3 regions of the Mesorhizobium sp. XAP4 genome follow, and region 2 is predicted to be linked to each of the others. Evidence: riboswitches for the same ligand, from Rfam matches in the RefSeq annotation. Region 2 holds a riboswitch; each other region holds the start of a gene.
What was found. A riboswitch is a leader RNA that binds a small molecule or an ion and turns the genes downstream of it on or off. The one in region 2 is predicted to bind thiamine pyrophosphate.

Region 1: it holds a riboswitch for thiamine pyrophosphate, as region 2 does, so the genes downstream of both, thiB (thiamine ABC transporter substrate binding subunit) here and thiC (phosphomethylpyrimidine synthase ThiC) in region 2, are expected to answer to the same signal.
Region 3: it holds a riboswitch for thiamine pyrophosphate, as region 2 does, so the genes downstream of both, P3C39_RS03320 (YkoF family thiamine/hydroxymethylpyrimidine-binding protein) here and thiC (phosphomethylpyrimidine synthase ThiC) in region 2, are expected to answer to the same signal.

Annotation. Positions count from the first base shown of each region.
Region 1 is NZ_JARIXW010000005.1:158,627-166,043, forward strand. Features, by position in the region: gene P3C39_RS22125 (ABC-F family ATP-binding cassette domain-containing protein) at 1-1,539, opposite strand, end outside; gene P3C39_RS22130 (thiamine diphosphokinase) at 1,541-2,200, opposite strand; TPP riboswitch at 2,288-2,402, shown strand; gene thiB (thiamine ABC transporter substrate binding subunit) at 2,446-3,444, shown strand; gene thiP (thiamine/thiamine pyrophosphate ABC transporter permease) at 3,453-5,078, shown strand; gene thiQ (thiamine ABC transporter ATP-binding protein) at 5,071-5,853, shown strand; gene P3C39_RS22150 (M48 family metalloprotease) at 6,112-7,417, shown strand, end outside.
Region 2 is NZ_JARIXW010000002.1:28,825-36,241, forward strand. Features, by position in the region: gene P3C39_RS09055 (DUF5615 family PIN-like protein) at 1-235, opposite strand, end outside; gene P3C39_RS09060 (DUF433 domain-containing protein) at 240-890, opposite strand; partial or broken gene P3C39_RS09065 (SMC-Scp complex subunit ScpB) at 1,424-1,946, opposite strand; gene P3C39_RS32910 (hypothetical protein) at 2,845-3,306, shown strand; gene P3C39_RS09075 (hypothetical protein) at 3,969-4,196, shown strand; TPP riboswitch at 4,318-4,434, shown strand; gene thiC (phosphomethylpyrimidine synthase ThiC) at 4,538-6,373, shown strand; gene thiO (glycine oxidase ThiO) at 6,370-7,371, shown strand; gene thiS (sulfur carrier protein ThiS) at 7,340-7,417, shown strand, end outside.
Region 3 is NZ_JARIXW010000001.1:631,093-638,509, forward strand. Features, by position in the region: gene P3C39_RS03300 (hypothetical protein) at 1-631, opposite strand, end outside; gene P3C39_RS03305 (glycosyltransferase family 39 protein) at 931-2,478, shown strand; gene msrA (peptide-methionine (S)-S-oxide reductase MsrA) at 2,561-3,079, shown strand; gene P3C39_RS03315 (hypothetical protein) at 3,149-3,466, opposite strand; TPP riboswitch at 3,650-3,763, shown strand; gene P3C39_RS03320 (YkoF family thiamine/hydroxymethylpyrimidine-binding protein) at 3,754-4,362, shown strand; gene P3C39_RS03325 (ABC transporter permease) at 4,455-5,216, shown strand; gene P3C39_RS03330 (ABC transporter ATP-binding protein) at 5,213-5,980, shown strand; gene P3C39_RS03335 (ABC transporter substrate-binding protein) at 5,973-6,995, shown strand; gene P3C39_RS03340 (isoprenylcysteine carboxylmethyltransferase family protein) at 7,168-7,417, shown strand, end outside.

The DNA.
Region 1 (7,417 bases), on a different contig from region 2:
CGCCTCGCCATTTTCGGCTCTCGCCCGCGCCTTGCGGTCGTCCAGCTTCGTGCCGCCGCGCTGCGCCAGCATGTCGGAGTAGCCGCCGGCATATTCGATCCAGCGGCCTTCACCATCCGGCGCGATCAGGCTGGTCACGGTGCGGTCGAGGAAATCGCGGTCGTGGCTGACCAGGATGACGGTGCCGGCGAAACCGGCGACCAGTTCCTGCAGCAGTTCAAGCGTCTCCATGTCGAGATCGTTGGTCGGCTCATCGAGCACCAGAAGGTTTGCGGGCCGCGCCAGCACGCGCGCCAGCAGGAGCCGCGCCCGCTCGCCGCCGGACAACTCGCGCACCGGCGTGCGCGCCTGCTCCGGCTTGAACAGGAAATCCTTCATGTAGGAGACCACGTGGCGCTGCTCGCCATTGATGACGAGGTTTTCGCCGCGCCCATCGGTGAGATATTGTGCCAGCGTCTCCTGCGGGTCGACCGCCTCGCGCTTCTGGTCGAGCGTTGCGATCTCCAGATTGGTGCCGAGCCGCACCGAACCGGCGTCCGGCTTCATCTCGCCGGTAAGCATTTTCAAGAGCGTGGTCTTGCCGGCGCCGTTCGGCCCGACCAGGCCAACGCGATCGCCGCGCTGGATGCGGGTCGAAAACGCCTTGACCACGGTGAGATCGCCAAAGCTCTTTTCGATGTTTTTCGCCTCGATCACCAGCTTGCCGGACTCGGTGGCGTCGCTCGCCACCATGGTCGCCGACCCTTCGGCCCCGCGATGACCGCGAAAACGCTGACGCATGGTCTGCAACTCGCCAAGCCGGCGCATGTTGCGCTTGCGCCGCGCCGTCACGCCGTAGCGCAGCCAATGCTCTTCGCGAACGATCTGGCGGCCGAGCTTGTGCTGCTCGCGTTCTTCTTCCTCCAGAACCAGGTCGCGCCATTCCTCGAAATGGCCGAAGCCCTTGTCCAGCCTGCGGGTCTGGCCGCGATCGAGCCAGACCGTGGCGCGCGACACGCGTTCGAGGAAGCGGCGGTCGTGCGAGATGACGATCAGCGCCGAGGAGGTGCGGATGAGTTCTTCTTCCAGCCATTCGATGACCGAGAGGTCGAGATGGTTGGTCGGCTCATCAAGCAGCAGGATATCGGGCTCCGGCGCCATGACGCGGGCAAGGGCGGCGCGCCTCGCCTCGCCGCCCGACAGGTCGTTCGGACGTTCCTCACCCGACAGGCCGAGATGCTCCATCAGATAGCTGGCGCGGTAGGGATCGTCGGCGGGGCCAAGCCCGGCCTCGACATAGGCGCGGACAGTGGCAAAACCTTCCATGTCGGGCATCTGCGGCAAATAGCGGACGGTCGCCGAAGGCTGGCGAAACACTTCGCCGTCCTGCGGCTCGATCAGGCCGGCGGCGATCTTCAGCAGGGTCGACTTGCCGGACCCGTTGCGGCCGACCAGTGCGATCTTGTCGCCGGCCGAAGCCGTCAAGGCGGCGCCATCGAGCAGCGGCGTGCCGCCGAAGGTCAGTTTTATCCCGTCGAGGTTGAGAAGGGGCGGGGCCATGTCAGCTTTCAGGTAAGGGATAGGGATGAGCGAGCAGCATCGCGCGGCCATGGCCGAGCGCGATTTCGAGGCGGCCCCCGGTCTTGTCGGACTTGACCTCGTTGGAAATGGTCAGCGACGAACCGAACGCCACCTTGACGTGAGCGAGCGGCCATTTGGCGCCGGTGACGGTCAGGCCGTCGAGCTCGGAAAAGCCGAGCACCGAAAACAGCGTGCCGTCGGCATAGTCGAAGCCGGCCGTTCCGCGCAGCAGGGGGATGCCTTCCTGAGCGCCGCTGGTCAAAAGCACGTCCGTTCCCGCCTCCGCCAGCCGCAGGGCGAACGACAGATGCAGAAAAGCGTGGTCGGCGCGCTTGCCGCCAAAGGCGCCGGCCAGCACCAGGCGGGTCGCGCCGCGCTCCAGTGCCGCGGCGACGGCAAGTTCGCCATCGGTCTGGTCCTTTTCCGCCGGGAAGGTCCGGCGCGGCACGGAAGCGAGATCGTCCGGCAGGTTGGCCGGCACCGAATCGAAATCACCCACCCACAGCTCCGGCACGAGACCCAGCAACCGCGCATGACCGATGCCGGCGTCGGCGGCGATGACGCGGGAGCCTTTGACCTGACGGTCGAGCCGTGGCGTACGGATGAGATCGCCGCCAAGCAGGATGGTGAATGTGCTCATATCGTGTGGCCCTTACCAGCCCGGCACGGGAAACGGAAGGCGGCAAACTCCCGCTTGCATGGCGGATCGGCCCGGCCTATGTGTCGAAACGCTCTAACGGGGTGCCGGACGCGATCTTCGCGGACCGGCTGAGAGGCAGTCTCGCCAACCCGCTGAACCTGATCCGGTTTGTACCGGCGGAGGGATTAGACGTTTCGGACAGTCCGACGCCTCAATTCCTTTCAATTCGAACGAAGGAGGCGCCGATGCGCACGCTTTTATACGCTCTTGTTTCAGCAACGGTCGTGGCCTTGTCCGGGCCCGCCTTGGCCAAGGACAAGCTCACCGTCTACACCTATGAGAGTTTCACCGCCGACTGGGGTCCGGGTCCCGTGGTGAAGAAGGAGTTCGAGGCCGAATGCGGCTGCGACGTCGACTTCGTCTCGGTCGCCGATGGCGTCGCGCTGCTCAACCGCGTCAGATTGGAAGGCGCATCGACCAAGGCCGATATCGTGCTTGGCCTGGATACCAATCTCACCGCCGATGCCAAGGCGTCAGGCTTGTTCGCGCCGCATGGCGCGGTGACGGATGTCAATGTGCCGGGCGGCTGGAGCGACGACACTTTTGTCCCCTTCGACTACGGCTATTTCGCTGTCGTCTATGACACGCAGAAGATGAAGACGCCGCCGAAGAGCCTGAAGGAGCTGATCGAAGGCAGTGCCAACGACAAGATCGTCATCCAGGATCCGCGCACCTCGACGCCAGGCCTCGGCCTGCTTCTTTGGGTCAAGTCAGTCTATGGCGACAAGGCACCCGAGGCCTGGGCCAAGCTCAAGGCCAAGGTGCTGACCGTGACGCCGGGCTGGAGCGAGGCCTATGGGCTGTTCACCAAGGGCGAGGCGCCGATGGTGCTGTCCTACACGACGTCGCCAGCCTACCACATGGTCGCCGAGAACACGGAGCGCTACCAGGCGGCCTCCTTCGAGGAGGGCGAGTATCTGCAGATCGAGGTGGCGGGTATCACCACGACAGGAGCCAAGAATCCGCTGGCGGCCAAGTTCATGGCCTTCATGACCGGGCCGAAATTCCAGGATGCCATCCCCGAGACCAACTGGATGTTCCCGGCAGGCAAGACCGACAAGCCGCTCAATCCGGCCTTCGACAAACTGGTCAAGCCGACGAAGACCTTGCTGTTCAGCCCGCAAGAGGTCGCCGCCAACCGCAAGGCCTGGGTCGATGAATGGCTGGCGGTGATGAGCAAATAGGCAGCGCGATGGCGCCGGCGCATTCCACGGATTCCCGCGTCAGTGTCGGCATTGTCGCGCTCGCTGCAATCGCGCTGCTGATCGGCGGCGCGTTTGCCGGCCTGCTTTTCGAGGGCGCCCATGATTTCTCGGGCGCCTGGGCAGCCTTCGATCCCTATCTGCTTCGCGTCACTCGCTTCACGCTCTGGCAAGCGGCACTGTCGACGCTGCTTTCGGTCATCCCGGGGCTGTTTGTGGCGCGCGCTCTGTCACGACATCCACGTTTCTTCGGCCGCGCCTTCATCCTGCAGATCTTCGCCGTACCGTTGGCCCTACCGGCTATTGTTGCAGCGCTCGGCATCCTGGCGCTTTATGGCCGTGCCGGCTATTTCGCAGGCGTGCTTGCCGTTATCGGCGGCGGAAGCTGGCCGGGCATCTATGGCCTGTCCGGCATTCTCGTCGCCCATGTCTTCTTCAACCTGCCGCTGGCGACGCGGCTGTTCCTCGAGGCGCTGCAGACCATACCGGCCGACCAATGGCGGCTGGCGAGCCAACTCGGCATGGCGGCGCGGCCGGCGTTCCGGCTGATCGAATGGCCAACGCTGCGCGCCGCACTGCCCGGCGTCGCCGGGCTGGTCTTCATGCTCTGCATCACATCCTTCACGATCGTGCTGACGCTCGGCGGCGGGCCGGCCGCGACGACGCTTGAGGTCGGCATCTACCAGGCGCTGCGCTTCGATTTCGATCCCGCACGGGCCGTTGCACTGACGCTGCTGCAGATCGCCTTGACCTTTATCGTGGTGCTGGCACTGACGCGGCTAGGCGCCAATGTGGTCGGCGACACCAATTTGCCGGTCGCGCAACGCCGCTATCTTTCGGTCAATCGGAGCGAGACCTGGTTGAACGCGCTACTCATCGTCCTGGCGCTGCTGTTCGTTGTCGGGCCGATGGCGGCAACCGTGATGGCCGGATTGAGTGCCGATCTCGCCCGCTTGGCCGGCGAGGCCACTGTCCGGCAGGCAACGCTGACCAGCGCGGCGCTCGCCTTCCTGTCGGCGCTGCTTTCGGTGATGCTGTCGCTGGCGCTGACCATGGCGCGGCGGGCACTGGCGCTGAACAGCCGGACTGGCCGCAAGACACTGCTCGAACATGCCGCCGATACCGGCGCCGGCTTTGTCCTGGTCGTGCCGCCGATCGTCGTCGGCGCCGGCTGGTTCCTGTTGTTGCGCCATGTCGGCGATGTCTTCGCCATCGCCCCGGTCATGGTCGTCACCGTCAACGCGGTGATGGCGATGCCGTTTGCGCTCCGCGCCGTGCGTCCCGCCTATGATGCAGCGAGCGAGCGTCACGAACGGCTCTGTGCACAGCTCGGCATTGCGGGCTGGAACCGGCTGATGCTGGTCGACTGGCCGTCGCTGCGGCGACCGCTCGCCACGGCCTTCGCTTTCGCCATGGCGCTGTCGCTCGGCGATCTCGGTGTCATTGCCTTGTTCGGCAGTGATTCCGTGCAGACATTGCCCTACCTTCTTCTGGCTCGGATGGGCAGCTACCGCACCGAGGATGCCGCCGGCCTCGCACTGCTGCTCGGCCTCGTCTGTCTCGCGTTGATCGTGGCGGCGCACTGGCTGGGAAGGGAGGAGGTCCGTGATGCGTGAAAAGGCGGCCAACGGGCTCGCGAAGGGCGCGCCGGTGCGGCTGGACAAAGTGTCGTTCAGCTATGGCGAGGCGCCGCTTGTTTTCGATGTCGAGTTTGCCGCGGCGACGATCACCGCCATCATGGGGCCGAGCGGTTCGGGCAAGTCGACGCTGCTCAATCTGGTCGCCGGCTTCGAGACCCCACGGTCGGGCCGCGTGCTGATCGGCGGTGTCGATGTCAGCGCCGAGGCGGCCTCGGCGCGGCCAGTGTCGATGGTGTTCCAGGAGAACAATCTCTTCGCGCATCTTTCCGTCGAGCAGAATGTCGGGCTCGGCCGTTCGCCATCCCTGCGGCTGACCGAGGCGGACCGCGCCGCGGTCGCCGAGGCGCTTGCGCGCACCGGTCTTGCGGGCAAGGAGAAACGCCTGCCGCGCGAGCTCTCCGGGGGCGAACGCCAGCGCGTCGCACTGGCCCGCGTGCTGGTGCGCGACCGACCGGTGTTGCTGCTCGACGAGCCCTTCGCTTCGCTCGGACCGGCTTTGCGCGACGAGATGCTGGACCTGGTTGCCGCCGTTCATGCCGAACGCGCCATGACAGTGCTGTTCGTCACCCACCAGCCGGAGGATGCACGCCGCATCGGCGAGCATATGGTGTTTGTCGACAATGGGTTGGTCGCTGCGACCGGCAAGGCTGATGATTTCTTTGCCGGGGCTGGTCCGGAGGCGTTCCGGCGCTATATCGGCGCGGGTGCCGGATATTCCACATCACGCGATGTTGCCCGGAAGCGGACATAATTTACGGTCAAACCGGCTCCAGGCGATGTGGCGTTTGCTTGCCATGACCGGGGGAGTGTGGCTAGGTCCGCCCTACCGGTCCGGCACAGGCCGTGATTTGCCTGCAGTATCCGGCGCCCGCCCCTGGGATGGGCCGCGGATACTGCAGCAGTTTGAGATATGGCACGTGAACATTCTGAAGATCGTCCCCGATTTTCAATGTCATGTGCCGGGACCCGAAAGGAAGCCGTTCTGGCGATCGGCGCTAACACATTGGGAATGAAACCGCTGGCGCGCTTCCTCGCGCTGGCCGGCTTTGCCGTGGCGTTGGCAAGCTGCCAGATGTTCACGCCGCCGGAAGTTCAGGAATCCGGCTTCCAGCCTTCCGACAAGCCGATCACGGTGGACAATGTCGGCGCCAACAACAAGCTCGCCGAATTGGCCAGGGCGCAGCATCCGCGCATCCTGGCGACCTATGGCGGCGAATATTCCGATCCCAAGCTCGAGCGCATGGTCGCCAAGGTGGTCGGTAGTTTGACGGTGGTGTCCGCCAACCCGACACAGACCTATCGCATCACCATTTTGAATTCGCCCAATGTCAATGCCTTCGCGCTGCCGGGCGGCTATCTCTACATCACGCGCGGCCTCCTGGCGCTGGCCAATGATTCGGCCGAGCTTGCCGCTGTCATCGCGCATGAGATGGGCCACGTCACCGCCAATCACGGCTTGCAGCGCCAGCAACTCGAGGCAGAGGAAGGCCTGGCGACCAAGGTGGTTTCCGATGTGCTCGGCGACAGCCCGACCGCCAAGGCGGCGTTGATCCGCGGCAAGCTGAGGCTCGCGCAATTCTCGCGCAACCAGGAGCTGGAAGCCGACGCCATCGGCATCAAGTCGATCGGCGAGGCCGGCTACGATCCTTTCGCCGCCGGCCGCTTCCTGCAATCGATGTCGGCCTACACGGATTTCCGCTCGATCAGCGGCGCCACCGACGCCAGCCTCGACTTCCTGGCCACGCACCCCAATACGCCGCAGCGCATCGATCTGGCGCAGCGCCATGCCCGCCAGTTCGGCGCGCCGGGCGTCGGCACGCGCGACCGCGATTCCTTCCTCGCCGGCATAGACGGCCTGCTCTATGGCGACACGCCGGAAGAAGGCTATGTGCGCGGCGAAACCTTCCTGCATCCGGGCCTTGGCGTTTCGTTCACGGTACCGGACGGCTTCATCATCGACAATTCGGCGGCAGCGGTGACGGCCACCGGCCCCGGCGACATAGCGATCCGTTTCGATGGCGTGTCGATCGACAAGAACCGGGCGCTGACGGACTATATCCGCAGCGGCTGGGTGGCTGGTCTCGTCGACAGCAGCGTCAGGCAGGAAACCATCAACGGCAACGAGGCAGCGACCGCGCATGCCGGCGCCGAAGGCTGGCAGTTCGACATTGCGGTGATCCGCGCCGGCGGCCAGGTCTACCGGCTGCTGACCGCGGCCCCTTCGGCCAGCACGTCGCTGGACACAATCGCCCGCTCGGTCAGCGGCTCGTTCCGGATCTTGAGTGCCGCCGAAAAGGCGGCGCTGAAGCCGCTGC
Region 2 (7,417 bases):
CCTGAGGGACGACGATAATCAGGCCGGCGTGAACCGGTTCTTTGGCATAGAGCTTCCTGAAGTCCTTAGCATTGTTGGTGACGAAGGTGAAATCCTCATCGATAATGAGCGGCATGAGGTCCCAGTCGGTTTCGCCGCTTAGCCCAAGCCAGTTGACGTGGTTTGCTTCATGTCCGCGTTCTTGGGCTACCGCAACCAGAGACGTGTGCAGGCACTCATCGATCAGAAACCTCACGAGGTCACACGCGTCTCGACCTGGCCGACGGACCTGGGTCGCCCTTCAAAACCACGCGCTTCGACGACTTTATTTTCACGCCCTGCTCGACCAGCTTCTTAGGCCGCCCACGAACCGGGTGCGCGGCGACCCACATTCTGGCGAGCTCAATCACGCGCGGCGTTAGCTTCGGATATCCCTCCAGAACCTCCGCTTCATCTGCGCCCTGCGCTAGCATCGTCGTGATCATACGAACAGGGATGCGGGTTCCTTTGAAGACAGGCTCTCCGCCCATCACCCCTTTAACGCGGCCGATGGCGGCCTCCGCTTCATCAAGATCCACGATGCGCGCTTTGAGCTGTTTACGTGCCTCGGCGACGTCGACGATCAGCAGGTCGTCGGCCCTTACGGTCTTGGCCCTTGGGGCAGCTTTGATTTCCTCGAACAGGCGGTAGCGACGATCAGCGGGCAATGTCGCACCCACGCCATACCAAAGCTTGAGCCGCAGCAAATCCTCGCCGGTCAATGCCCGTCGGACGACCCCACCGATGCGCCGAGCAGTGCTTGGCACAGTATCGACAATGCGTTTGTCGATCGCATTGTGCACGGCCTTGATTCCTATCCCGCTGACGGCGGCTGCCTCTGCGGGGGTGTAGATGCGAGCAAGTGTGCCCATTATTCTTCTCCTTATAAAGAATAATATAGGCCGTTTGACCCCCTCCGTAAAGGCACGCGTCTTTGGAATCACGGCGGTTAGCAAAGGCGGTGGTGAGCCGAGAGGCCTCACAAACCCTTGGGGCTCGAGATGGCAGACTCGGCGCAGTATAATTGCGCTAACTATCGAATTTGCAGTTGGCGACAAACGACACACGAGTTCGTCGCGGACTTTTAACTCTGCGAAGGCGCGTCTTCGAGCGCTTTGAAACCCTACACCCATCTGCAGGCCATCTGTATCAAGCTTTGGACCAAAACCGTTTCCATCGCTCACGAGCGTTCTCTCTGGGGGTCTCAAGTGGGGCTTGCCCATGGCCACGAATTTTTGGGCGACAGCGGTGCAGAGGCCGCATACCGCTGCCTGCTTGACGTCGCTGACCGTGTCCATGTCCGAAATTTGCCTACAAATTTCGGACGCCCTTGGGCGCGCTAGATTCGCTATGGAAAGCTGGAAGCACTCGCAAGCCCGGTGGCCACAGCGTCTGCAGCGCCAAGCTATTCCTCCGTATCCAAACCCGCATCCTCATGGCCACTAGCCAACTCTGGCATAATTTCACCAGCAAGCAGCTCATCTCTGCTCAGCAGCCCGGCATCCTCGAGCGCCTCGCAGTCCGGGAGATCGCGAAGCGTGTCGAGGCCGAACTCGAGCAGGACGCTTTTGTCGTCACATAGGTGTAGGGAGCGCCGGGCGTCGGACTGCGCGGGTTCGACGCGATCAGGCCGGTGCCGCAGATGGCCGATCAGGTCGCGACTGATTACTTCCCGAAAACCGACGACAATTCGGCGCGGGTAATCGGCTGGAAGTGCCGATGCACATCAGCATCAGCACGTCCGACCACGTCAGGTCCACGGCACGCCCGCTGCTTCCGCAGGCGCGGATGGCATCGGCATAGGCCGGCCGTGTCAGGTGCTTCCAGCCGCCGGCGACAGCGACGAGGTCATAGGGCCGTCCGCGCAGCTCTCGGATGTCGTCGATGAGAAGGTCACGGGCGAGCTCGCGGGAGAGACTGCACCGCAAGCGCGTCCCGCGCGCGCGAACTGCTCGATCAACTGATCTCAGACGACGACGAATCTCGTCCAGATTCCAAAAGCGGTGGCCGCAGCGGCGCTTTGCGGGCTCGCGTTACCACAGATCGCAGAACTGTGATCTCGCCTTGTGCCCGAGACCGCAATCTGGGCTCGCGACGAAGCATATCGCTTGCGATCATCAAAGGACGCGTCGACGCCGTCGGTTGCCTTTTCCACCGCCGCCTCACACATCGTGTTGGGGCTGAAGAGCTACCTGCAAATCCTCGCAACGGGCGCGGCCGCATCCTTGATTTTACAAATTGACACGTCTTGGTTTTTAGAAAATGCCACGTGCGATGATGGCGCCAAAAAAAAATGTCACGCGAGATGATCATGCCTGAGGTAAATGGTCCGCCAAAGTTGGGAAAGGTATACCGGTTGAATGGTGGATAGGTACGCCGGATAAAAAGGGCTTCGGGTTCCGGAAGACGAACTAATCGACGGATAGGCGCTGCTCGTGAGGGAAACTGCATGCGCATTACGGTTATGACCATCCAGGGATGTCGGATATGATCTTGAATAGTGACATTGCAGGCCAAAGAGCGGCCGAGAAGCTAGCAGAGGGCCTGAAATCGCAGGGCAAGCAGCAATACGAAGAAAGGTCGAGGGAACGCGAACGAGATGTGTCTCGTTAGGTCGCACGTTGCACCAGGGGTGCGTCGGAAGGCACTCCGCCGTGTCCTGAAGAGGTAGCCTGCACTTGAGAATAGCCACGGTGGTACCTTATTTTCGGCTGTGAAGCACACGAGACCCGCGACGTGAGACCCAGTTGCTCAATACCCAGTTGCTGGGTGAGCGTGCATGACTGCCAACGGAAGGTCTTGCACGCACCCTCGCGATCTTGAGCAATGGTCGCCATGACTTTCTTCTTGCAGGCTTTTGAGTGGCCCAGCCTGCAATCACCAGACCCCACCGACTCTAAAGAGCGTGGCAGACGGGATAGTCGAGGTTGCCCGGCACAATTACGCTCAAGGCTTGCGCCGCCCAGAGGACACGCTGAAAAGGCAGCATGGGCGCGCAAGCACGCCATTCACGAGAGGTTCGACATGAAGACTATGCAAGAAAAAGACATTCCGGCATTCGTGCAAGCAGTTGTGGAGGCCGGCTGCAACATTTGCGCGATTGGCAACTTGGGATATGTCTTTGGCGATGCTGATTTGACGCCGGCGCAACGGAGGTCCGTCGAGCCACAGCTGCGCAGGATTGCTGAGATCTACGGCGAACGCGATCATCTCATGGACGAGATAGCTGTATATCTGCGGTCGATCGGACGCCATGTCGAGGTTGAGCCGAAGACAGGTGTTTCCTGATGGCCGCGATCGATCGCGTTCCGTAGTCGCCATTTCTATTGGGTAACGAGCAGCCGTCTTCCAACCTCTGAAACAAAAAAGAGGTGACCCCCAAAGGCCGCTCTCGAGACCGCAAGTCTGAGCCGCTAACGCATTGCGATAACCAGGCTGTCCGAACTGGGCGTCGATGCCTTCCTCGACCAGGTCGCGGTAGGCGGCGATCTCATCTACCGCATGCATAGCCAAGCCAGAGAAGTTTTCGGCAGCGGAATTCTCGGTCGCTTCCCCTTTTATGACTAGAGGGTGCGGCCGATCCGGCCGCGACGATCTCGCAGGGATTGCCATATACGGCAACACGAACACCGGCGGATCAATACTCGGATAATGGCGGCCGGCTATGTAGCGATCGATCGCGCACCAACATATCAATGCAATAGCTTAGTTGCTTTCAAAGGCGGGTCTCTACGAACTGCAAGCAAGCTAAACGATTGCGTCAACTCTTCCTCGCAGAGCGAAAACTCCGCGCCCACGCGATTTCTCTGCTGGAACAGCGGCACATCCTCAGCGCCAGGACACGGCCGCCGCCGTCGGGTTTTACGAAGCCGGTGATTGCATAAGTTGCCCGCAAGATATCATTGGTATCGGGAACGCCGCCGATGCCGCATCCTGAATAGAGCGGCCGCTTGCACCTGCCAGCCCGACGACCAGATCATATCTGCAACTCCATCTACCTGGACGTGGTGCAAATCACCTCGCTGAAGCCGCAAATCGTCGCCTTCGACCAGGATAACCACATCCGTGACCGCCTGAGCTACTCGGTCGATCTCGACGCACATGGCCGATACAGTTTTTCCATCCTTCACGAAGCGAATGAGACTTTGGCCATTCCAGCCCTGGTCTACGGGGCGTGACTTGTCCCCGATGCATGCGCGAGCTCTCCGCTCGGCCGGCCGCCGGACGTCGCCACCGGCCGAAGGCGCCCGAAGGCGCCCGAAGGCGCTTGACAAAGCAGCACCGGCCCATTCAACTTGAGGCATTCACCAGGGGAGTCCCGGTAAGGGGCTGAGATACTGCTGGCTTTCGCGGCGCAGTGACCCGTTGAACCTGATCCAGTTCATACTGGCGTAGGGACGGTGCAAGCGCTTTGCGGGAGTTTACGCCCGAGGTCCTGCTGCAGCAGGTCTACAGAAGCGTCTTTTCATCCTTCCGGCACAGAACTGGGTCTCCAATGCATGAGCAAAGGAGCCTCACGATGAATGCCCTCACCCCCGCCGTGTCGACGGGACCACTGCCCGCCTCGCGGAAAATCCACAAGCCCGGCGTCCTCTACCCGCAGATCAGGGTGCCGATGCGCGAGATTTCCGTCCATCCGACGGCCGGCGAACCGCCCGTCACCGTCTACGATCCGTCCGGCCCCTACACCGATCCATCAGTCCAAACCAGCATCGAAAAAGGCCTTGCCCGGCTTCGCCACGAATGGGTCACGGCGCGTTGCGATGTCGAAGCCTATGACGGCCGCCACGTCCGGCCGGAAGACAATGGATTCGCCACCGGCGAGCGCCTGACACCGGAATTTCCGATACGCAATCGGCCGCTCAAGGCCAAGCAGGGCAAGGCGGTGACCCAACTTGCCTATGCGCGCGCCGGCATCATCACGCCAGAAATGGAGTTCGTAGCCATCCGCGAGAATCTCGGCCGCGAGGTGATGCGCGGCAAGCTGCAACGCGACGGCGAAGCCTTCGGCGCGGCGATCCCAGATTTCGTCACACCCGAATTCGTGCGCGACGAGGTGGCGCGCGGACGCGCAATCATTCCCGCCAACATCAATCATCCCGAGAGCGAGCCGATGATCATCGGTCGCAATTTTCTGGTCAAGATCAACGCCAACATCGGCAACTCGGCTGTCACATCATCGATGGCCGAAGAGGTCGAAAAAATGGTCTGGGCGATCCGCTGGGGCGCGGACACGGTGATGGACCTGTCGACCGGCCGCAACATCCACAACATCCGCGACTGGATCGTGCGCAATGCGCCGGTGCCGATCGGTACGGTGCCGCTCTATCAGGCGCTGGAAAAGGTCAACGGCATCGCCGAGGATCTGAACTGGGAGGTCTACCGCGACACGCTGATCGAGCAGGCCGAGCAAGGCGTCGACTATTTCACCATCCACGCCGGCGTGCGGCTGCACTACATACCGCTGACCGTCGACCGGGTCACGGGCATCGTCTCGCGCGGCGGCTCGATCATGGCCAAATGGTGCCTGCACCATCACCGGGAGAGCTTCCTCTACGAGCATTTCGCGGAGATATGCGACATCTGCCGCGCCTATGATGTCTCCTTCTCGCTCGGCGACGGCCTTCGTCCCGGCTCGATCGCCGACGCCAATGACGCGGCGCAATTCGCCGAGCTGGAAACGCTGGGCGAGCTGACGAAAATCGCCTGGGCCAAGGATTGCCAGGTGATGATCGAAGGCCCCGGTCACGTGCCTATGCATAAGATCAAGGAGAACATGGACAAGCAGCTCGCTGTCTGCGGCGAGGCACCGTTCTATACGCTTGGACCGCTGACGACCGACATCGCGCCGGGTTACGACCATATCACCTCAGGCATTGGGGCGGCGATGATCGGCTGGTTCGGCACCGCCATGCTCTGCTACGTCACGCCGAAGGAACATCTCGGCCTTCCCGATCGCAACGATGTCAAGATTGGCGTGATCACCTACAAGATAGCCGCCCATGCCGCCGACCTGGCGAAGGGTCATCCGGCTGCTAAACTCAGGGATGATGCCCTTTCCCGCGCTCGCTTCGAGTTCCGCTGGGAAGACCAGTTCAACCTGTCGCTCGACCCCGAAACCGCGCGCTCCTTCCACGACCAGACCTTGCCCAAGGAGGCGCACAAGCTGGCACATTTCTGCTCGATGTGCGGGCCGAAATTCTGCTCGATGCGCATCTCCCACGACATTCGTGCCGAGGCACAGAAAGAGGGCATGGCGGCAATGGCGGCGAAATACCGCGAGGGCGGCGATCTCTACATGCCAGCTGACGAGACTGGCGTACCGGTCGTGCCAGAGGCTCCCAAACCATCATGAGGGTGCTCGTCAAAGGGGCCGGCGTTGCCGGCCTCACCGTCGCTTTCGAACTCGCCGCCCGCGGCGCGACGGTTACAGTCGCCGAGATGCGGCATGGCCTTGGCGGCAACGCGTCGTGGTTCGCCGGCGGCATGCTGGCGCCATGGAGCGAGCGCGAAAGCGCGGAGCAGCCGGTGCTGGATCTCGGACGCGACGCTGCCGACTGGTGGGATGCGGTGCTGTCGGGTCAGGTGACACGGGCCGGGACATTGGTCGTGGCCGCGCCGCGTGATGCCGGTGAGCTTGACCGGTTCGCCAGTCGCACGTCAGGGCATCGGCGCGTCGATGAAAACGAAATTGCGCTCCTGGAACCCGACCTCGCCGGCCGCTTCCGGCGTGGATTGCTCTTCCCCGACGAGGCTCACCTCGACCCACGCCAGGCGATGGCGGCACTTCATGACAAGCTTGCGACCATGGGTGTCAAATTCCACTTCGGCTGCGACGCCCGGCCTGTTTCGGGTTTCGCCCGTCAGATAGACTGCATGGGAATGGCAGCGGCCGATGACAGGCTGCGCGGTGTTCGCGGCGAAATGCTGATCCTTCGCACGCCTGATGTCTCGCTGTCGCGGCCGGTCCGTTTGCTTCATCCACGCTTTCCGCTTTATGCCGTGCCGCGCACCGATCACCGTTTCATGATCGGAGCGACGATGATTGAAAGCCAGAGCGCCGGACCGGTGACGGCGCGTTCCATGATGGAGCTGCTGGGCGCCGCCCATGCCCTCCATCCGGCCTTTGGTGAGGCCGAGATCGTTGAAACCGGTGTGGGTGTCCGTCCGGCATTTCCCGACAATTTGCCACGCGTCGAAACAGACGGTGAGATCATCGCGATCAACGGTCTTTATCGTCACGGTTTTCTCCTCGCCCCCGCCATGGCGCGCCAGGCTGCCGACCTGGTTTTCAGTCAAGACAGAACCAAGGAGCATGCTCATGAAACTGATGGTCAACGGCGAGGCGCGTGAGATTGCCGCCACCATGCTGGCCGAGTTGCTTGCCGCGCTCGACTAT
Region 3 (7,417 bases), on a different contig from region 2:
GCAGCTTGGCGCGCTGGGAAAGGGGCAAGGTATCGGTGGGCGAAAACGCTGTCGCATTGGTGAAGGCGAGGAAGAAATAATCGACGAAACCGGGCAGCCAATCTCGGAGGTCACGGTCGTTCAACGTCATCTGCGCGAACAGGAAATCGGCCTGCGCAAGCTTGACGAGGCCGCAGGTCGGCGGGCCGCCGCGGTCGGTGCTCCAGAACCACAAGGCAAAGACGATGACGTTGGTGACCCAGATGTTGAGTGCGTCGATCAGCAGCGTCGTGCCGCTGTTGCCGCCATGGCCCTCCAGCAAGGCACGCACCAGCAGGACCAGCGAACCGCAGTTCATGATGCTGATGATGGCGGTCATGGTCAGGGCTGTTCTGCGGATCATGACCCGAAACTGGCCGATCGCATGCCACTCGTGGTCCTCGACCGCCTTGCGGGTGGCGGCCTGTGTCCAGGCGGTGGCCACCGACAAGGGCAGCAGCAGAGCGGCCTCCAGCGCGGGCGCTAGCCAGCGCGGCCCGAATGAGAGATTGTTGATGACCAGAAGCTGCAGGCAGATGATGACGAGAACGGCCGCACGGGCCATCCAGAAATCGAGCGCACGGTAGTGGATGATGGCATGGTGGTGGCGCATTTATCAAATCCTGGATGCTTTTTTGGGGACGGGAACCGGTCAGGCGTAGCCGACGCCTGCCGCGATCACGCCCGATGCGCCGTGCCCGGCATGTTCAGGGCGCCCCGGGACGGCGTGTTCCATTGTTGTCCTGCTGGCATGTGATGATGAGAGAGGCGGCATGGTGGCGCGAAACTCTGCCTCAATCTTGGTTTTGCCATGGTCGCCCAAGTATACATTTTCGTAAGCTTCGAGTTCTGGGCTGTTCCAAAAACCGTCCGGTGTGATTTATCCACCGCATGACGCGAATCGACGAACCCATGAACGGTTGGCTGCCGGTCGGCAGTTCTGTTCCAGGCGACTGGCGGCAGTCGTCGATCTGGCAGGGGCTGACGCGCTATCCAGAAGCCGGCCTAGCGCTTTTATGCCTGACACAGATCCTGTGCTGGACCGTGGCGCCCGCGCTTGTCGACGTGTCACCGCCCAACGATGTCGTCGAAGGCTTCATGTGGGGCCGCGAATGGGTGCTGTTGACCTACAAGCATCCACAGCTTCCCGGCTGGCTGCTCGAGATCAGCCATCTTCTGACCGGATCGTTCCGCTGGCCGCAATATCTCGTGGCTCAGCTAACGATCTCGGCCACTTTCGTGCTAGTCTATCTGCTGGCCCGCGACATGCTCGGGCGAACCCGCGCGCTGGCCGCCGTGCTTCTGATGCCCTCGCTCTATTTCTTCGGCTGGCCGACCCCACAGTTCAATCATGACTACGCGCAGATGCCCTTCTGGGCCGCTATCTGCTGGCTGTTGTGGCGTGCGGGCCGTGGTGGTGGGCCGGGCTGGTGGCTGGCGCTCGGGCTGGTGTCGGGCGTCGGGCTCTATGCCAAGCTTTCCACCGGCCTATTATTGCTTTTCGGGGCGATCTGGCTGCTGTCGGACACACGCGCACGCAGTCGGCTCGCCACGCCCTGGCCATGGCTCGGGCTCGCGGTTTTCGGCGCTGTCGCCGCTCCACTGGCCGCCGAACTCTGCCGCGTCGATTTCCTGCCGCTGACCTATGCCGCCTGGCGCGATCAGTGGGTGGTGGCTCATCGCTCCCGCTTTTATTATATCGGCGTCCAGATGGCTGGGCTCTGCGGCTTTCTTCTGGTGCTGGCGATATCAGGGCTGCTGCGGCGCTCGCCCGCGCCGCAAAAGCCCGTCGGGCGCGGCACGCTGGTCTATCTCTTGTGGATGGGGGTTGGCCCGGCGATCCTCGTCATGGTGGCGTCCCTGTTCACCGGCGCCGGCGAGGCCTGGGGCGCGCCGATGTACAATCTTGCTGGCGTTGTGGCGCTCGCCTTGCTGGGCCATCGCCTCGGCGCCATCGAGATGCGAAAGCTGGCGATCTGCGCGCTCATCTCCATTGTCGGCATATCCGGTGCCTATGCGGGCATCCGCTGGACGAAATGCAATCTGCGTGGGCGCATGGACGCCGTCTGCTGGCCGGCGCAAAAGATCTCGGATGAGGCAGAGGCTGTCTGGCACGCTGCGACGCCCGATCGGCTCGACATCGTCGGCGGCCATGCCCTTATTGCGCCGCTGGCGGGCCTCAATGCCTATGACAAGCCGTCGATCTTCACCGAACTGAACATGCAGTACGCCCCCTGGATCACCAAGGAGCGGCTGCGCGAGCATGGCATATTGCTGGTCTGGCCCGGGCGCGATGTGCCATCTTATCTGCAGGCGTGGGTGGGCGACATCCCGGTCAAAACCGTTCTTTTCGACTGGTCGCTCAAGGCGCCGCCGGTGGCGATTAGCTTCGCAGCCATTCCGCCTGGCGCGCGGCAGTTGCCGGGTGCTATCGACGGCCTCGCCCGACCGAGCAACTGAAGCAGATCCGCCGGTCCGCTGGACGAAGCAGGTGACAATGCCCATCTATGTCCAGACAAACTTGCCTTTGAGGAGACGTGATATGGCGACTTCGACCGAACGCGCAGTCCTTGCCGGTGGCTGCTTCTGGGGTATGCAGGATTTGATACGGCGCTATCCCGGCGTCATTTCCACCCGTGTTGGCTACAGCGGCGGCGACGTGCCCAACGCCACCTACCGCAACCACGGCAGCCATGCCGAAGCCATCGAGATCAATTTCGATCCGGCCATCATAAGCTATCGCACGCTGCTGGAACGCTTTTTCCAGATCCACGATCCGACGACCCGCAACCGCCAGGGCAACGATGTCGGGACGAGTTATCGCTCGGCGATCTATTACACCAGCGACGAACAGAAGCGCATCGCCGAGGACACGATCGCCGATGTCGATGCCTCGGGCCTGTGGCCGGGCAAGGTCGTCACCGAAGTCGCACCCGTTGGCCCCTTCTGGGAAGCCGAGCCCGAGCATCAGGACTATCTGGAGAAATATCCCAACGGATACACCTGCCACTTCGTCAGGCCGGGGTGGAAGCTGCCGGTTCGGGAAAAAGCGGTGCCGTAGATACACTGATACGACAGGATTTGAGAAGCCGCGGAGCGCTCGCTCCGCGGCTTCTTTTCATTGCAATTCCTACTTGCCGCAATGGTTGTCATTAACTGTCGGCGCGGTGGTGCCCGGCGACGTTCCACTGGCATCGGGCTGTGCGCCCTGCGGATGGGCAGGGCAATTTTCATCCGCGTTTGAATTCGTGGTGCCCGGTGCTACCGTCGTACTGTTGGTCGTGCCGGGGTCTACCGTGTTCGGCGAAGCCGGCGTATTTGGGTCGACGGTGACCGACTTGCCGCTGCCGCCGGATCCGTCGGTGCCGCTTGTGCCATTGCTCTGCGCCATGGCCGATGTCGCCAGGCCAATGGTGAGCGCCGAAGCTGCGAGGATTTTCATGAACATGGTTTGTCTCCATTGTCTGTGAACTCGTCGCGTAGCGACTGGTGGGACAACCTCGCGGCCTGGTGAAGGTTCCCGATAAATTCTCGCGCCGGCAGAGCCAACTGCTCCCGCCCTGGCGCAATGCTTTTGGCGCAGTGCGATAAAAAAACGGCTTTTCCTTCAACTCGAATGATGCTTTAAGGCGCACATCCACAGGGGTGCTCCGTACGGTCGGGGCTGAGACGGGGGCGGCAAACCCACAGACCCTAGAAGCTGATCTGGGTAATACCAGCGGAGCGAGGCGGGCGATGTTTTCAGGCGCACAGATTTCCCTATATCCCATGACCGACGATTTCGTCGGTGTCATCCTTGGCGCGCTCGGTGCGCTCGATCCCTGGCGCGACAAACTCAGGATCGAGACCGACGACATCTCGACCTTGCTGGTCGGGCCGCCCGAAGTGCTGTTTCCTGCCATGCGCGACCTCTTCGTGGCGGCGGCACGCAGCGGCAAACATTGCGTGTTGTCGGCCACCATCTCGCGCGGCTGCCCTGGCGAGCCGGACGATCCGATCTGCCGCTCCGATGCGTTTGGCGGGCCCGTCGGTCCACTCGGCCCGCGCAAGGACGCGGCCATCGCGGCGGTGCGCAATGCTGCTGCCACCGGCCAGCCTGCGGCGGCGCAGTTCTCGCTCTATGTGATGGGCACAGACGACCACATGGACGAGATCTACGGCTGCATAGACTTTCTCAAGCAGTCCGGCGTCTATGAGCGCTCCAAACATTTCTGCACGAAACTGCGCGGTGATGCCGGTGCGATCTTTTCGGCGCTGGACGAGGCTTTCTGCCGTTTCGGACCAGGCGCTGGCCACGTAACCCTCGACGTCACGGTCTCGGCCAACAGCCCGTCGGCCGTCTGAAGCCGCGCCGCTCTCGCGGCCGTCAAAGGTTATCTCCCGTGGTCTCATCATCAGTCGCTTCGCGCCCGATCGCGAGCTTTCTCGTCAAGGCAATGCCGGCCATGATCTCGGCCGGTTTGCTCCTGCTGGCGTGGGAGCTTTATGCCACCTATTCCGGCATCAGGGCCACGATACTGCCGGCGCCGTCACGCGTCTTCGAGCAAGCGATGCTCAATCGCGAGGCGCTGGTCGACAATGCCGTTCCGACCATCCGTGCCACGCTGCTTGGCTTTGCCTGTTCGCTCAGCGCCGCCTTCGTGCTGTCGATGCTGGTCGACTTCTTCCAGCCGCTGCGGCGTGCGTTGTTTCCCGTCTTCATCGTCAGCCAGACCTTGCCGCTGGTGGCGGTCGCGCCGCTGGTGGTGCTGTGGTTCGGCTTCGGGCTGGCGCCCAAGATCATGCTGGTGGCGCTGGTCACCTTCTTTCCGATGCTGGTCGCATTGGTCGAAGGCTATGAGGCGACCGAGGCCGAGATCGGGCAAATGCTGCGCGCCATGGGGGCAGGGCGCTGGCGCATCTTCCTGCTGGCGCGGCTGCCTTCGGCGCTGCCTTACTTCTTTGCCGGGTTGAGGATCTCCATCACCTATGCGGTGGTCGGCGCCATCTTCGCCGAGTATGCCGGTGCCGCGAAGGGTCTGGGCATCTACATGCTCAACGCCAAAAACAATTTCCGTCCTGATCTGGTTCTTGCCGCCGTCGGTGTCAGCGCGGCGCTGACCCTTGTCCTGTTCGGGTTGACCGTGTTGCTGCAGCGCCTTGCCATGCCCTGGGAGCGAGCCGACAGGGAAACTGCCGGGAAGGGGGCCTGGCGATGAGCCGGCTCGAACTGCGGCATGTGCACAAGGCGTTCGGTGGGCTCGACGTGCTGGCCGATATTTCGCTCAGCGTCGGCGCTGGTGAATTCGTCTCGATCCTTGGACCCTCGGGTGCCGGCAAGTCGACGCTGTTCCAGCTTCTGACCGGCGCCGAGCATGGCGAGGGCGAGATGTTGTTCGACGGCGCGCGGCTCGACGACCACGGCAGGCACTTCGCCTTCATGCCGCAGCGCGACGCGCTGATGCCATGGCGGCGCATCCTCGACAACACGACGCTCGGGCTCGAAGTGCAAGGTATGAGGAGACAGGCGGCGCGGGCGCGCGTTGCGCCGTTGTTTGCCGAATTCGGGCTTGCCGGCTTCGAGCGGCATTTTCCCGCGCAGCTGTCCGGCGGCATGCGCCAGCGCGCGGCCTTGCTGCGCACCGTGGTGCAGGAGCGCGACATGCTCCTGCTCGACGAGCCGTTCGGCGCGCTCGATGCGCTGACCCGCACCGCCATGCAGCGCTGGCTCGAACAGATGTGGCGGCATCATCGCTGGACGGCGCTCTTGATCACCCATGACGTGCGCGAAGCCGTGTTCCTGTCCGACCGCATCTATGTGCTGTCGGCGCGCCCGGCCCGCATCGTGCGTGAAATCAGGGTGCCGTTGCCGCGCCCGCGCAGCCTTGGCGGCGATGCCGCGCGCCAGGCAAGCGCGCTCGAGGCCGAAATCCTCGACATCATCCTCAACCCCAATCCATCCAAAGGACACGATCATGACTGACTTGACGCGCCGGCAGGCCTTGTTGCTGACCCTTGCCACCGGCCTTCCCTTGATTGCCGGAACGCGTCGGGCTCGAGCACAATCGGCGGCACAAAAGGTCACCGTCGCCCTCGACTGGACGGTCAACACCAACCACATCGGACTGTTCGTCGCCCGCGACAAAGGATTTTATCGCGAGGCCGGACTCGAGGTCGACATCCTGCCCTACAGCGATACCGGTGCTGGCACGCTGGTCGCAAACCGCGTCGCCGATTTCGGCATCAACGGCACCATCAGCCTGTTCACCCAGAGAACCGCCGGGGCGGATCTGAAGGGCGTCTATGCGGTGGTGCAGTCCGAAACAGGCCGCGTGGTCTTCAATGCGGCGCGCAACGAGATCAAAAGCCCAAGAAGCCTCGACGGCTTGATCTATGGCGGCTTCGGCAGTGCCTGGGAAAACGCGCTGATATCGACCATCATCCGCCACGACGGCGGCAAGGGCAATTTCGAGACGGTGACGCTCGGCACCTCAGCCTATGAGGCGCTGGCCAATGGGTCGGTCGATTTCACGCTCGAAGTCTCGACCTGGGAGGGTGTCGAAGCCGAACTCAGGGGCGTCAAGCAGCGCAGCTTCGTCTATGCCGATTATGGCGTGCCTGACGAGCACACGACGCTGATCTCTTCGAGCGAAGCCTATCTCCAGGCCAATCCTAAGCCTGCGGCCGACTTCGTTCAGGCGACGCGACGCGGCTACCAGTTCGCTGTCGACCACCCCGACGATGCGGCAACCCTGCTGATCGCTGCAAACAAGGATGCCTTGACCAATCCGGCGCTGATCCACGCCTCGCTGAAGGCATTGATCGACGGCCATTATCTACGCAGCCAAAGCGGGGCCATCGGGACGATGGATCCGGCCAAGATGGAAGCGATTGGCGACTATCTCTTCGCCTCCGGCATTTTGCGCGATTCCGACGGCAAGCTGGTTGCTCGACGCCCGGATTTCGGGAGCTATTTCCGCAACGACTATCTGAGCTAGTCTGGCAAAACCAAATGACATGGGTCGCCAGTCTTTCTGGGCGACCGCGTGGAGCAGGTCGTCTGGAAGTGGCGCCCTGGCTCCCCGACAGCCAGTTTAAGACCGATCTGATCTTGTTGATTAACTGCCCGGCAATGGTTGCGTGCAAAGGTCGCCCTGAGGGATCATTGGGGTGTTTGCATTGCTGATATCAAAAAGCGAGGCGCTTTCGCACGTCAGTGACGGCACGATTCTGTCCGCAGCCCGAAAGCGTGAGATCCTGGTGGATTTGCGCGAAGGTTTCTTTCGGATCTGCGCGCTGGCCTTCGCGGGCATGTTCGTCTACCGCGGCGTGTATCACCTGATGCTCGACCCGACGCGCATCAATGTGGCGCTGGTGGCGATTTCCGAGATCCTGACCTTTACCTGGCTGCTTCTGTCGC